DNA from 2 places in the Arthrobacter sp. UKPF54-2 genome. Region 2 is predicted to be linked to the other one. Evidence: riboswitches for the same ligand, from Rfam matches in the RefSeq annotation. Region 2 holds a riboswitch; the other holds the start of a gene.
The links. Region 2 has a riboswitch for glycine ahead of gcvP (aminomethyl-transferring glycine dehydrogenase). Riboswitches for the same ligand answer to the same signal wherever they lie in the genome.
Positions count from the first base shown of each region.

Region 1: another riboswitch for glycine. It lies ahead of gcvP (aminomethyl-transferring glycine dehydrogenase); the one in region 2 lies ahead of gcvP (aminomethyl-transferring glycine dehydrogenase).

Region 1 is NZ_CP040174.1:552,807-559,916, forward strand. Features, by position in the region: gene gcvP (aminomethyl-transferring glycine dehydrogenase) at 1-1,423, opposite strand, end outside; glycine riboswitch at 1,591-1,689, opposite strand; gene E7Y32_RS02350 (aldo/keto reductase) at 1,845-2,723, shown strand; gene E7Y32_RS02355 (RNase H family protein) at 2,786-3,844, opposite strand; gene E7Y32_RS02360 (helix-turn-helix domain-containing protein) at 3,931-4,470, opposite strand; gene E7Y32_RS02365 (MFS transporter) at 4,539-6,110, shown strand; gene E7Y32_RS02370 (Dps family protein) at 6,200-6,682, opposite strand; gene E7Y32_RS02375 (sigma-70 family RNA polymerase sigma factor) at 6,819-7,110, opposite strand, start outside.
Region 2 is NZ_CP040174.1:2,759,386-2,766,495, reverse strand. Features, by position in the region: gene E7Y32_RS12780 (amino acid permease) at 1-546, opposite strand, end outside; glycine riboswitch at 703-800, opposite strand; glycine riboswitch at 1,084-1,183, shown strand; gene gcvP (aminomethyl-transferring glycine dehydrogenase) at 1,331-4,183, shown strand; gene gcvT (glycine cleavage system aminomethyltransferase GcvT) at 4,194-5,327, shown strand; gene gcvH (glycine cleavage system protein GcvH) at 5,379-5,762, shown strand; gene glyA (serine hydroxymethyltransferase) at 5,759-7,078, shown strand.

The DNA of each region.
Region 1 (7,110 bases), 1.3 Mb from region 2:
TGTTGAAGACCGGGTGCTGCAGGTAGTCGGAGGTCCGCTCGACGTCGCTATCCAGGGCGAAACCTCCGCCACTGCTTGCGGCGGATTCAACGACCGTGGCGCCGAAGGCGGCGACGACGTCGGCGACGTTTGCCGCCGTCGTCGCCTCATCGGCGGAGATGCCGACCGTGTCGGCGTCGATGGAACGAAGGTTGATGCCCCGGGCGTCGGCGGCGGCGATGAATTCCGCGGCCTTGCCCGGCACCGAGACGGTGACGGTGTCGAAGAACGAGGTGTGCAGCACGTCCAGGCCGGCGGCCTTCAGCGAGGCGGCGATGGTGCGGGCGTGGCCGTGGACGGTCTCGGCGATTGCCTTGAGCCCGTCCGGGCCGTGGTAGATAGCGTAGAACGAGGCCACAATGGCCAGCAGCGCCTGCGCGGTGCAGATGTTGGAGGTGGCCTTCTCGCGCCGGATGTGCTGCTCGCGGGTCTGCAGCGCCAGGCGGTAGGCGGGCATGCCTGCGTTGTCCTTGGAGACACCGACGAGGCGGCCGGGCATGGAGCGCTCAAGACCCTTGGCGACGGCCATGTAGGCGGCGTGCGGGCCGCCGAAGAACAGCGGCACACCAAAGCGCTGGGCGGAGCCGACGGCGATATCAGCACCCTGCTCGCCCGGGGAGGTGATCAGGGTCAGGGACAGCAGGTCCGCGGCCACGGTGACGAGCGCGCCGCGTTCCTTGGCCTCGGCGATCACGGCGGTGTGGTCAACCACGCGGCCGGAGACACCCGGCTGCTGCAGCACAACGCCGTTGATGACGCCCTCGGGCAGGCCCTTGGTCAGGTCGGCGACCTCGACCTCGAAGCCGAGGGCCTCGGCGCGGCCCTTCACGATCGCGATGGTCTGCGGCAGGCAGTCGGCGTCGAGGACGGTCTTGCCGTCGTGTGCGGTCTTGTTCTTGTTGGCCCGGCGCATCATCAACACGGCCTCGGCCACGGCGGTGGCTTCGTCCAGCAACGAGGCGTTGGCGATCGGCAGGCCCACGAGGTCCTGGACCATGGTCTGGAAGTTCAGCAGCGCCTCGAGCCGGCCCTGCGAGATCTCGGGCTGGTACGGCGTGTAGGCGGTGTACCAGGCCGGGGCTTCGAGAATGTTGCGTCGGATCACGGCGGGCGTGACGGTGTCGTAGTAGCCCTGGCCGATCATCTGCACGGCGGTCTTGTTCTTGGCGGCCAGTCTGCGCAGCTCGGCGAGGACTTCGACTTCGCTCAGTGCCGCGGTGAGCGCCAAGTCGGAGTCCTGCCGGATGTCCTTCGGAACGGCCGTATCCACCAGCGCGTCGACGGTGTCGTGGCCGACAGCCTTCAGCATGGTGTCGACGTCGGCCTGGCGGCGGGCGCCGATGTGCCGGTCAACGAAGGACGTGGAGGCTGAGGTAACAGTCACAAGGAACTCCATAACTAAGGCGGCGCAGGGTACGCCACATTGATTCGGGTTCCTCCCCGCTCTGTATTGGACCTGAGAGTTTCCGCGCAGCCGCTTTGGCGAGGCTCCGCTTGCACCGTCGGTGAGCACAGCGCGCCCGGGGCGCGCCTGCTGCTTTCCAGAGTTGCCTTGCCGCGGCGGTACATGGGCCTGAGAGATTCCTGGGGAGGATTTGCTCCTACGGCGCCTGCTTGTACCTACTTGCAGAACTCTCCCGCCGCAGATCAAAGGCATATTCAATTGCTCGTGACCGCAGTCACAAGTCCCATTGTCCTACGCCGGGGGCACGTCCGCAAACTCCGCTCACGGGCCGCTGCAGCGTTACGGTGGAACGGTCGCCGGGACGCGGCGGCGCAGCGGTTGGACGGCGAGGAGAAGAAGCATGCTGGAGCAAAGGCCATTCGGTATCACTGGGTTGGACGTCTCGATCGTGGGGCTCGGCGCCGGCCAGATCGGCGAGAGTGATGTCACCGAAGCCGAAGCCGCCGAGGTGCTCAACGGGGCCTTGGATCTCGGTGTCACGCTGATCGATACCGCCGCCAGTTACGGGCTGAGCGAGGAGCGGATCGGCCGGCACCTTGCCGGACGCCGGGATGAGTTTGTCCTCTCCACCAAAGGTGGGCCCAAGATCAACGGGCAGCGGGACTGGTCTCCGGGCAGCGTGCTGGAGAGCATCGAACAGTCACTGCGCAAGACCGGCTCGGAACGGATCGACATTTTCTACCTGCACTCGTGCCCGCTGGATGTCCTGCAACGCGGCGACCTTCAGGACACGCTGGACCAGGCCGTCGCCGCCGGCAAGATCGGAGTGGCGGGCTACAGCGGAGACAATGAGCCGCTGGCCTTCGCGGTGGAGTCCGGACGGTTCGGTGCCATCGAGACCAGCGTCAACGTCGCCGACCAGTGGAATCTCCGGAATGTCCTGCGCCGGCGGCCTGAGTTGGGCGTGATCGCCAAGCGCCCGATCGCGAACGCGCCGTGGCGGTTCGCTGCGCGTCCTCTCGGCAACTACGCAGAGCTCTATTGGGAGCGGCTGCATGCACTGGGCCTGGACCCGGGCGACCTGGAATGGGCCGAGTTCGCCCTGCGCTTCACGGTGTACGCGCCCGGCGTGGACACGGCTATTGCCGGGACGGCCAAGCTGGAGCACCTGCGGCGGAACGTCATGGCCGCCAGCCGGGGCCCGCTTCCGGCCTCGGCCCTGGACGGCATCGACCGCGCTTGGAGCGCTGTTGGTTCTGACTGGCCGGCTTCGACCTAACAGCAGCTAACGGCCACCCGGCCCGGCAGCGTTGCGGGCCGTGGACGCCCCGCCGGCGCCCCTCACGCGGCCAGGCGGAAGTGGCAACGGCTGTGCTCCTGCACGGCGGCAGGGGCGTCGCGTTCGATGGATGAGCGCAGGGCTGCCGCCTGCGCGGCGTCCAACCCGGCTTCGTGGGAGCGCCGGGCCACAACGGCAAGCCGGTCAGCCACCTCGTTCAACGGATCTCCGGCATGCCCTTTGACCCAGCACAATTCTGCCGAGACTCCCGAGAGAAGCGCGCAGATCCGGGCGACTTCGCCGTGGATGGCTCCGGAGCCGCCGGCAGGATCGGCCCCGGCCAGGCCCCTGCGTACAAGCGCCAGGCTGTCCCGGCTGTCGCTGAAGAGCCGGAGGATTCCGGTTCCGAGGCGCAGCGCGGGGTGCAGCGACAGCGCCAGCTGGATGCCCTTGCGCATGGCCTTGAGCTCAGCGTGCAGGACGCTTGAGCACACGGCGGTCCCTGCCCCCGTACGGTAGCTGCCGCCTCCGCCGGTTGCTACGACCCAGCCCAGCCCAACGGTCGCTGCTCTGCCCTTGGAGGCGTCGGTCACAACATCCACCACTGCCCCGCCGGCGGACAGTCCGGCCAGGACTGCCGTTTCAAGCCTTCCGTCGCTACTGCAGGGCACTTCGCCGATGAAGATGGCCTCCTCCAGTGCGAGTTCCGACACCTGCCTGCGGAGTTCGAGCAGGAGCCGGCGGCATGCCACCACCCGCACTACCGCGTGCAGCTCAGCCCCGGCACCGTCCGGAGCTGCACCAGGCCGCTGTTCCAGCACGGCGAGCAGCACCTCCATGGCGATTCGCCGGTAGCAGTGGTCCGCGCCGGGGCCGAGGGCGGCGGTTCCGGTCACGAGCGGACGGTCGTCCGGCTCGGCGATCCCGGCGGAGGCTGCGGCTCCGCGGACCGGGGCCAGCGCCCAGGAACCCAGGCCGAACTGGACCGTGGCGGCGACTTCAACGATGCTCGCCAAGTGGTGTTTGCGGACCTCCGTCAGCAGTACCCCGCGCCGCGCCGGTGCCGACGGCTTCGGCGTCGGACGGTTCTCCGCCTGCTGTGAACTGACCTGCGCACCCATGGTTTCCCCCTGTTGTCACCGGCCCGGAAGGATTCCGGGTCCGCTTGACGAAGGCTAAACGGCACCTGCGACAAAATAAGCCACACTCAGCCGCGCAGCCGTTCGACGGCGGCGAGCAGGCCCTCGACGTCGCCGGCCACCTCCGGCGGCGCCCCGCCGGGAGCCCGCGCGAGCATCGCGTTGAAGTACAGCCCGTCCCCCATGTACAGCACAGCCTTGGCCATCGCAGGTCCGACGTCGGCAGCGAGCAGCGCCAGCCAGCTGGCTTGAACCCCGGCCATCCGCTGCAGGGTTTCAGCGTGCGCCACTTCGGCCAGCCGGGTGGCGGCCACAAACACCCGGTCCAGCGGGGTGTCGGCCCACACGGAGGATTTGATGAAGTACGCCGCCGCCCCCTCCGGCGCGGCCGCCATGGCATCAAGGTCCTCGGCGAGGAGCAGGTCCAGGCGCTCGAGCAGCACCGCGATCATGGCCTCCTTGTTCGGGAAGTGGTACAGCAGGCCACCCTTGGAGACACCAGCCAGCCGGGCCACCGCATCCAGCGTCGCGGCGCGTTCCCCCTCGGCGATGAGCAGGGATTCGAAGGCGTCGAGGACGGCTTCTCGGGCGACGGGTTTTCTGGCCATGGGTTACATCATGCCTGCCGGGAACCTCATTTCTTAACTATACCGTCCAGACGGTACAGTTAAGTTTCATGAGCACCACATTTCTGCACCCCACCGCCCGCACAGCCACGGCCCCGGAGCCCCGCGCGCCCTGGCGGGACTGGCTGGCGCTGACCCTGCTGATGTTCCCGGTGCTGCTGGTGGCCGTGGACAACACGGCCCTGACGTTCGCGCTGCCCGCGATTGCCCGCAGCCTGAATGCCACCGGGGTGGAACTGCTCTGGATTGTTGACGCGTACCCGCTGGTCCTGGCCGGCCTGCTCGTGGCGATGGGCAGCCTGGGCGACAAAATCGGCCGACGGCGGCTGCTGCTGGTCGGCAGTACCGGCTTTGCGGCAGTCTCCGCGGTAACGGCGTTTGCGCCCGGCCCGGAGTGGCTGATCGCCGGCCGGGCCGGACTCGGCTTCTTCGGCGCCATGCTGATGCCGTCCACGCTGTCGCTGATCCGGAACATCTTTCCGGAGCCCAACCGGCGGCGGCTCGCTGTGGCGATCTGGGCCGCCGGGTTCTCCGGCGGCGCGGCACTGGGCCCGATCCTGGGCGGCTGGCTGGTGGAGCACCTCTGGTGGGGTGCGGTCCTCCTCGTCGCGGTGCCCATCATCCTGCCGCTGCTGGCACTCGGTCCGGCGCTGATCCCGGAATCCCGCGACCCGAAACCGGGCCCCGTGGACGTGCCCAGCATTGTCCTGTCCCTGCTGGCCATGGTCCCGGCGGTCTACGGCATTAAAATGCTCGCGACCCACGGCCCGGCGCCGGAGCCCCTGGCCGCCCTCGGCATCGGCCTCCTGATGGGGTACGCCTTCGTCCGCCGCCAGCGCCGGCTGGCAGCCGCTGAGTCAACGGCTCCCCTGCTGGACCTCGGCCTCTTTGGGAACCCGGTCTTCAGCACCGCCATCACGGCGAACGTGCTGGCACTGTTTTCCTACAACGGCTTTATCCTTTTCCTCGCCCAGCACCTGCAGCTGCTCGAGGGCCAGTCGCCGTCGGAGTCCGGCCTGGCGATGGTCCCGGCCCTGGCCGCCACCGTCGTCGCCGGCCTGCTCGCGGTGCCGCTGGTGCGGAGGGTCCGCCCGGGCTTTGTGGTCGCCGGCGGCCTGCTGTTGAGCGCCGGGGGCTATGCCCTGGTCGCCGTGGGCGACCACGACGCCGGTCCCGGGATGTTGCTGGCGGCGCTGCTGGTGCTCTGCCTAGGCGTCGGCGCGGCCGAGACGATCTCCAACGACCTGATCCTGGGGGCGGTCCCGGCCGCCAAGTCCGGCGCGGCGGCCGCCATCTCGGAAACAGGTTACGAGATCGGCTCTCTGCTCGGCACCGCCATCCTCGGCTCGATCCTTACCGCCTCCTACCAGCGGAACTTGCAGCTGCCCGCCGACGTCGCCAGCGCCGGTACCGGGGCGGCCCACCAGGCCGGCGAGACCCTGGCCGGGGCCACCGAGCTGGCCCAGAGCCTCCCGGCCCCACTGGCCGAGGCCGTGACGGCCGCCGCCCGGACCGCCTTCGACTCCGGCGTCCACATCACATCCACGATCGCCCTGGTACTGATGGCGGGCGCAGCCGTGCTCGCCGCCGTCGTGCTGCGGAAGGTGCCGACGGCGGCCTGAACCGGCTTACCGCGGGTTAAACGCCGAACGTCCGACGCCGGGCGGGAACCCGGCGCCGGACGCTTGGATAGGCGCGTGGAAGGCTGCGTCTATTTCTTGGTGTCAGGGGTGGTGACGCTGGCGGAGGCCCGCATGGTCTCAGCGTTCACCATCCAGGCGAACTGTTCGAACTTGGCAATAAATTCGTGCAGCAGGTCCGCGGTGGTGGGGTCTTCCTCGTCCACCTCGTCGTGCACCTTGCGCATGGTGCCGACGGCGGCCTCGAGCGCGGCGACGATTTTGTCGATCGCGTCCTTGGTGTTGATGAGCCCGGCCGGGAATTCCGCGAGTGCGGTCGAGTTGGAGACGGTCGAGCTGCGGCCGTCCGGCAGGGCATGCAGGGCGCGCATCCGCTCGGCCAGGTCGTCGGCGAAGCCGCGGGCGGCCTCGATGATCTCGTCGAGCTGGAGGTGGAGGTCGCGGAAGTTGGTGCCCACGATGTTCCAGTGGGCCTGTTTGCCCTGGACGTGGAGTTCAATCAGGTCCACGAGAACGGCCTGCAGGTTGCTTGTCAGGGTGGGTGTTGCTTTCATGCATCCTCCTTGATCGGAACGGCTGGTACGGCGTTATGCCTCAGACGCTACCCCAGGGAGGACGCGGCCCGCGATGGCCGCGGGGGAATTTCACGGTCAGCTTACTAAGTGAGCTTAGTAAGTGTTCCGGGCGGCCTTAGACGGCCTGGTTGAGCATCGGCCCCTGCGGGAAGATGGTCCGGGTGATCCCGCCGGCTGTCGCTTCGGAGAGCTGGGCCAGGTAATCGTTCCGGCGGCGCGGCGTGATCCGCGACTGCGGCTCGAAACCCTGGTCCGGGTCGTCGGCGTAGTGGGCGGTGAGGCCGTCGCGCATGAGCCGGATCGCTTCGGCGCGCTGTTGCGACACGGCCGCGTGGGTGGACCCCAGCTCGGCCGCGAGGTCCTTGACGGTGCGGTCGCCGAAGTAGATCTCCTCGACCACGTAGCGC
Region 2 (7,110 bases):
GCTGAAAATCATGAACAGGCCCACGATAATCAACGCCGCGATGGCGATGATCTTGATGAGCGCAAACCAGAACTCGGTTTCGCCGAAGGCCTTCACCGTCGTCAGGTTCAGCAGCAGCAGGATGGCGACGGTGACCAGTCCCGGGATCCACAGGGGCAGCCCGGGCCAGAGCTCCTGGGAGTACCCGGCGATGGCGATCACGTCGGCGATGCCGGTGATCACCCAGCAGAACCAGTACGTCCAGCCGGTGAAGAAACCGGCCCAAGGGCCCAGCAGGTCTGCCGCGAAATCACTGAAGGACTTGTAGTGCAGGTTGGAAAGCAACAGCTCACCCATGGCCCGCATGACGAAGAACAGCATAAAGCCGATGATCATGTAGACGAAGATTACGGAGGGGCCGGCCGCCGAGATGGTCTTGCCCGAGCCCATAAACAGGCCGGTGCCGATGGCGCCGCCAATCGCGATGAGCTGGATGTGCCGGTTGCTGAGCTGGCGTTCAAGGTGGGGGGCTTCAACCGGAGCCGAAGGTGGTCGTTGAATCGTCATAAGGAACTCCATCGTTCAAGTGGCACTTTGGTGCCACGATGATTCGGGTCCCTCCCCGCTCTGTCTTGGACCTGAGAGTTTCCGCGTTCCTGCCCCCGCAGACCCGCTTGCACCTTCGGTGAGCCAGGAACGTGCCTGGCTGCTTTCCAGAGTTGCCTCGCCGCGGCGGTACGTGGGCCTGAGAGATTCCTGGGGAGGATTTGCTCCTACGGCGCCTGCTGCATGTACCGGCAGGGCTCTCCCGCCGCAGATCATAGGCATGTTCATTTGTGGATGTTACGGACGGCCCAGTCGCGTGGAGGTTAGCTCCGATCAAAAGCGCGCCGTTGTGGGTGCGGTGCCCCGGATGTGCCGGGACCTTCAGCCACATGACCGGAACAGCCTCGAAGGACATCGTCCGGCCGAATCAGTGTGTGATGGATCACTCGGGAAAGTCAAGCCCCGCAAATGTGACATTGCGAGGCGGGGGCATTGTTGCCCCACGCCGGGGAAGGCGTGTACGGTGTGAGGCGAATCACCACATTCGAATATGCCTTTCGAGCCGTGGCGGGAGAGTCCTCCCCGTCACCAACGGGCAGGCGCCGTAGGAGCAAATCCTCCCCAGGAATCTCTCAGGCCCATGTACCGCCGCGGCGAGGCAACTCTGGAAAGCAGTCAGGTAAGTTCCTGGCTCACCGACGGTGCAAGCGGACAAAGGTCCGCGGAATCTCTCAGGTCCAATACAGAGCGGGGAGGAACCCGGTCCCCTCCGGCGCCTAGCGCCGGCCAAACCTTGGAGTTCCTCTTGACGGTTCAATCTCTTTCATCCAATTTCGCCGACCGCCATATCGGCGCCCGCCGCGAGGCCGACGTCGACACCATGCTGAAGGCTGTCGGCTACGACAGTGTCGACGGCCTGGTGGATACCGCCGTTCCCGATTCCATCCGGCAGGAAAAGCCCCTTAGCCTGGACGGTGCGCTCAGCGAAGTCGAGGTGCTGGCCGCGTTGCGCAAGCTGGCAGCCAAGAACAAGACCGCCGTGCAGATGATCGGCCAGGGCTACTACGACACCGTCACCCCGGCCGTGATCCGGCGCAACATCCTCGAAGCCCCGGCCTGGTACACCGCCTACACGCCGTACCAGCCGGAAATTTCGCAGGGCCGGCTCGAGGCGCTGCTGAACTTCCAGACCATGGTCCAGGACCTCACCGCGCTCCCGGTCGCGAACGCCTCCCTCCTCGACGAGGCCACCGCCGTCGCCGAAGCCGTGCTTCTCATGCGCCGCGCCAACAAGAACAAGTCCGCTGCAGGGGCCAAGACCGTCCTCGACGCCGACTGCCTCCCTCAGACCATCGCCATTGCGCTGGGCCGCGCCGAAGCCCTCGGCTTCGACGTCGAGGTCGCGGACCTCTCCAAGGGCCTGCCCGACGGCGACATCAACGGCGTCGTCCTGCAGCAGCCCGGCGTCTCCGGCCGGGTCTGGGACCAGTCCGGCGTAATCGCCGAGGCCAAGGAACGCGGCGCCCTGGTCACCGTGGCCGCCGACCTGCTGGCCCTCACCCTCATCACTCCCCCGGGCGAGCAGGGCGCGGACATCGCCGTCGGCTCGACCCAGCGCTTTGGTGTGCCGCTGTTCTTCGGCGGCCCGCACGCAGCGTACATGGCGGTGCGCGAGGGCATGGAACGCACGCTCCCGGGCAGGATCGTCGGCGTCTCCAAGGACAACGCCGGCGTCCCCGCCTACCGCCTGGCACTGCAGACCCGCGAGCAGCACATCCGGCGAGAAAAGGCCACGTCCAACATCTGCACCGCGCAGGCGCTGCTGGCCATTGTGTCCTCGTTCTACGCCGTCTACCACGGCCCGGACGGGCTCAAGGCGATCGCAGAGACCGTCCACAACAACGCCCGCGCGCTGGCCGCCACACTGAAGATCGCCGGCCGGGAACTGGTGAGCGACTCCTTCTTCGACACCCTCACGGTCCACGTGCCGGGCAAGGCCGCGAAGGCCATCGCCGCAGCCGAGGCCCGGGGCATCAACCTGCGGTTCATCGACGCGGACACAGTCGGCGTGTCCGTCGATGAAACCACGACGCCGGAGGTTCTCTCCGCAGTGGTAGTCGCCTTTGGCGCCGGCCCTCTCGTGGAGGCCAAGGGCTTCGAGCTCCCCGAATCGGTGCTGCGCAGCTCCGACTTCCTGCAGCACCCGGTCTTCAACACGCACCGCTCCGAAACCCAGTTGCTGCGCTACATCCGCCGCCTCTCGGACCGGGACCTCGCGCTGGACCGCACCATGATTCCGCTGGGTTCCTGCACCATGAAGCTGAACGCAACGGCAGAGATGGAGGCCATCTCCTGGCCGGAGTTCGCCTCCATCCACCCCTTCGCGCCGGACTCCCAGACCGAGGGATGGCGGGAACTCATCAGCGGCCTCGAGGCTGATCTCGCCGAAATCACGGGCTACGACCAGGTGTCCATCCAGCCCAACGCCGGTTCCCAGGGCGAGCTCGCCGGCCTGCTGGCGATCCGGGGCTACCACCGCTCCCGCGGCGAGGCCCAGCGCAACATCTGCCTGATCCCGGCCTCGGCGCACGGCACGAACGCGGCCTCCGCGGTGCTCGCCGGCATGAAGGTCGTCGTCGTGGCCACAGCTTCGGACGGCACGATCGACCACGCGGACCTGCAGGCCAAGATCGAGCAGCACAAGGACGTGCTCTCGGCGATCATGATCACCTACCCGTCCACGCACGGGGTGTACGACGCCGACGTCCGCGAGGTCTGCGACGCCGTCCACGCCGCCGGCGGCCAGGTCTACGTCGACGGCGCCAACCTCAACGCCCTCGTGGGCCTGGCCCAGCCGGGCCGGTTTGGCGGGGACGTCTCGCACCTGAACCTGCACAAGACCTTTTGCATCCCGCACGGCGGCGGCGGACCCGGCGTCGGCCCGGTCGCGGCCAAGGCGCACCTGGCGCCGTTTATGCCCGGCGACGCGAACAAGGCCGCCGGCCAAGGCGGGACAGGCGTGGCTATCTCGGCGTCCCGCTACGGCTCCGCCGGTGTGCTGCCGATCTCCTGGGCGTACGTGAAGCTCATGGGCGGCCAGGGCCTGACCGAGGCCACTAAGTCGGCGCTGCTCGCGGCCAACTACATCGCCGCACGGCTGGATGAGCACTTCCCGGTGCTCTACACCGGGGAGAGCGGGCTCGTGGCCCACGAGTGCATCCTGGATCTGCGCGAGCTCACGGCCAGGACCGGCGTCACCGCCGAGGACGTCGCCAAGCGCCTGATCGACTTCGGCTTCCACGCCCCCACGCTGTCCTTCCCCGTAGCGGGCACCCTGATGGTGGAGCCCACCGAGTCCGAGGACCTCGCCGAGATTGACCGCTTCATCGCGGCGATGATCACGATCCGGCAGGAGATCGACCAGGTGGCCAACGGCGAGTTCACGGTGGAGGACTCCCCGCTGCGCAACGCCCCGCACACGGCGGCCGCCGTCGTCTCTTCCGACTGGGAGCGGGCCTACCCTCGCGAGCAGGCAGTCTTCCCGGTCCACACGCTGCGGCAGGACAAGTACTTCCCGCCGGTCGGGCGGATCGACGGCGCCGCCGGCGACCGCAACCTGGTCTGCTCCTGCCCGCCGCTGTCCGAATTCGAGAACTAAGGATCCCCCGATGAGTGAGAACTACACCGCCCTCTACGAGCAGCACAAAAAAGCCGGCGCCTCCTTCACGGACTTCGGCGGCTGGCAGATGCCGCTCAAGTACGAATCGGAGCTGGCCGAGCACCACGCCGTCCGCAACGCCGCGGGCCTTTTCGACCTCTCCCACATGGGTGAAGTCTGGGTCAGCGGCCCGGACGCCGCAGCGTTCCTCGACTATGCCCTGGCCGGGAAGCTCTCGGCCGTGGCCGTGGGCAAGGCCAAGTACTCGCTGATCTGCCAGGAAGACGGCGGCATCATCGATGACCTGATCTCCTACCGTCGCGCTGAGGACAAGTTCCTGGTGGTCCCCAACGCCGGCAACGCAGTGGTCGTGGCCGCGGCCCTGGCCGAGCGGGCTGCAGGCTTTGACGTCACGGTGGAGGACGTCTCCGCCGAAACGTCGCTGATCGCCGTGCAGGGCCCCCACGCCGAAGCCATCCTGCTGACCTTGGTCCCGGCCGGGCAGCACGAGCTGGTCACCGAACTGAAGTACTACGCCGCGGTTGAGGTAGGCATCACCGTCAACGGCGCTGTCCAGGACCTGCTCCTGGCCCGCACCGGCTACACCGGCGAGGACGGCTTCGAAATCTACGTTCCCAACGAGGACGCCGCCGGCCTCTGGGAAGCACTGCTGGAAGCCGGCGCGGACCCTGGGCTTATCCCCGCCGGCCTGGCCTGCCGTGACTCGCTGCGGCTCGAGGCCGGCATGCCGCTCTACGGCAACGAACTCTCCCGCGAAGGCAACCCGTACGCGGCAGGCCTGGGCCCGGTGGTCTCGCTCGCCAAGGAGTCGGACTTCGTCGGCAAGGCAGCCCTGGCCGAACTCAAGGCAGCCGGCGCAGGTTCCACCACCGGCCGCAAACTCGTGGGCCTCAAAGGCCTGGGCCGCCGGGCCGGCCGCAGCCACTACCCGGTCCTGAAGGACGGCAAAGTCGTCGGCGAAGTGACCTCCGGCCAGCCGAGCCCCACCCTGGGATACCCCGTTGCGATGGCGTACGTCGACGTCGAGTTCACCGAACCCGGCACCACCCTGCACATCGATCTGCGCGGCAAAGCCGAGCCGTTCGAAGTTGTCGCACTGCCGTTCTACAAGCGCGAAAAATAGCCCGGCCGCCGGCCAGGCACGCAACAACCTACGAACTTAAGGATGAGAAGCATGAGCAAAGTAGTAGCTGAACTGAAGTACTCCGCCGAACACGAATGGGTCGCCGCTGACGGGTCGGGCCCGGCCGGGATCGGCATTTCGGCCGTGGCCGCGGACGCCCTCGGCGACATCGTGTACGTGGACCTGCCCGAGGTCGGTGCCACGGTGACCGCTGGTGAGACCTGCGGCGAGGTCGAGTCGACCAAGTCGGTATCGGACCTGTATGCCCCGGTCACCGGCGAGGTCACCGAGGTCAATGACGCTGTTGTGTCCGATCCGGCGCTGATCAACAGCGACCCGTACGGCGCCGGCTGGCTGTTCAAGGTCGCCGTGGCCGAAGAAGGCCCGCTGATGTCGGCCGAAGAGTACGCTGCAGCCAACGGCGGCGAACTGTGAGCGGGGCTGCGGCGGCAGACACCCTGACGAGCTTCGAGCAGGTCGTGTCCCCGTCCCTGGACGCGGAGCTGTCCGTGCTGGATCCGGAGATCGCCGCGCGGATCGACGCGGAGCTGGGCCGCCAGCGTGACGGCCTGGAAATGATCGCCTCGGAGAACCACACGGCCCGCGCCGTGATGCAGGCGCAGGGCTCGGTCCTGACCAACAAGTACGCCGAGGGCTACCCGGGCAAGCGCTACTACGGCGGCTGCGAGCACGTCGACGTGATCGAACAGCTCGCCATCGACCGGGTCAAGGCCCTGTTCGGCGCCGGGTACGCCAACGTCCAGCCGCACTCCGGCGCGCAGGCGAACGCCTCGGTGATGCACGCCCTGATCCGCCCGGGCGACACGATCATGGGCCTGAACCTGGCCCACGGCGGGCACCTGACGCACGGCATGAAGATCAACTTCTCCGGCCGGCTCTACAACGTCATCCCGTACCAGGTCCGGGAGGACGACCACCGGATCGACATGGCCGAGGTCGAGCGCCTGGCCCAGGAGCACAAGCCGCAGCTGATTGTGGCCGGCTGGTCCGCGTACGCCCGGCAGCTGGACTTCGCCGAGTTCCGCCGGATCGCCGACTCGGTGGGGGCCTACCTGATGGTGGACATGGCGCACTTCGCCGGGCTCGTCGCGGCCGGGCTGCACCCCTCCCCGGTCCCGCACGCGCACGTCACGACCTCCACGACGCACAAGACCCTCGCCGGTCCGCGCGGCGGGATCATCCTGTCCAACGACGCCGACATCGCCAAGAAGATCAACTCGGCCGTGTTCCCGGGCCAGCAGGGCGGCCCGCTCGAGCACGTCATCGCCGGCAAGGCCGTCGCCTTCAAGGTGGCCGCGTCTCCGGAGTTCAAGGAACGCCAGGAACGTGTCCTCGCCGGGGCCCGGATCCTCGCCGAGCGCCTGGTTCAGCCGGATGTGACCGCGAAGGGGATCAACGTGATCTCCGGCGGCACCGACGTGCACCTGGTCCTGGTGGACCTGCGCGAGTGCGAGCTCAACGGCCAGGAAGCCGAGGACCGGCTCGCGGCGATCGACATCACGGTCAACCGCAACGCCGTCCCGTTCGACCCGCGCCCGCCGATGGTCACCTCCGGGCTGCGGATCGGCACCCCGGCGCTAGCGACCCGCGGTTTCGGTGAGGCCGCGTTCGCCGAGGTCGCGGACATCATCGCCGAGGCGCTGACCGCCGACGCCGGCACGGACCTCTCCGGGCTCCGCACCCGGGTCCAGGCCCTCGCCGCCGCCCACCCGCTCTACCCGGCGCTCTAGCCGGCCCTGGTGATTGGGCCTGTCCACGCATT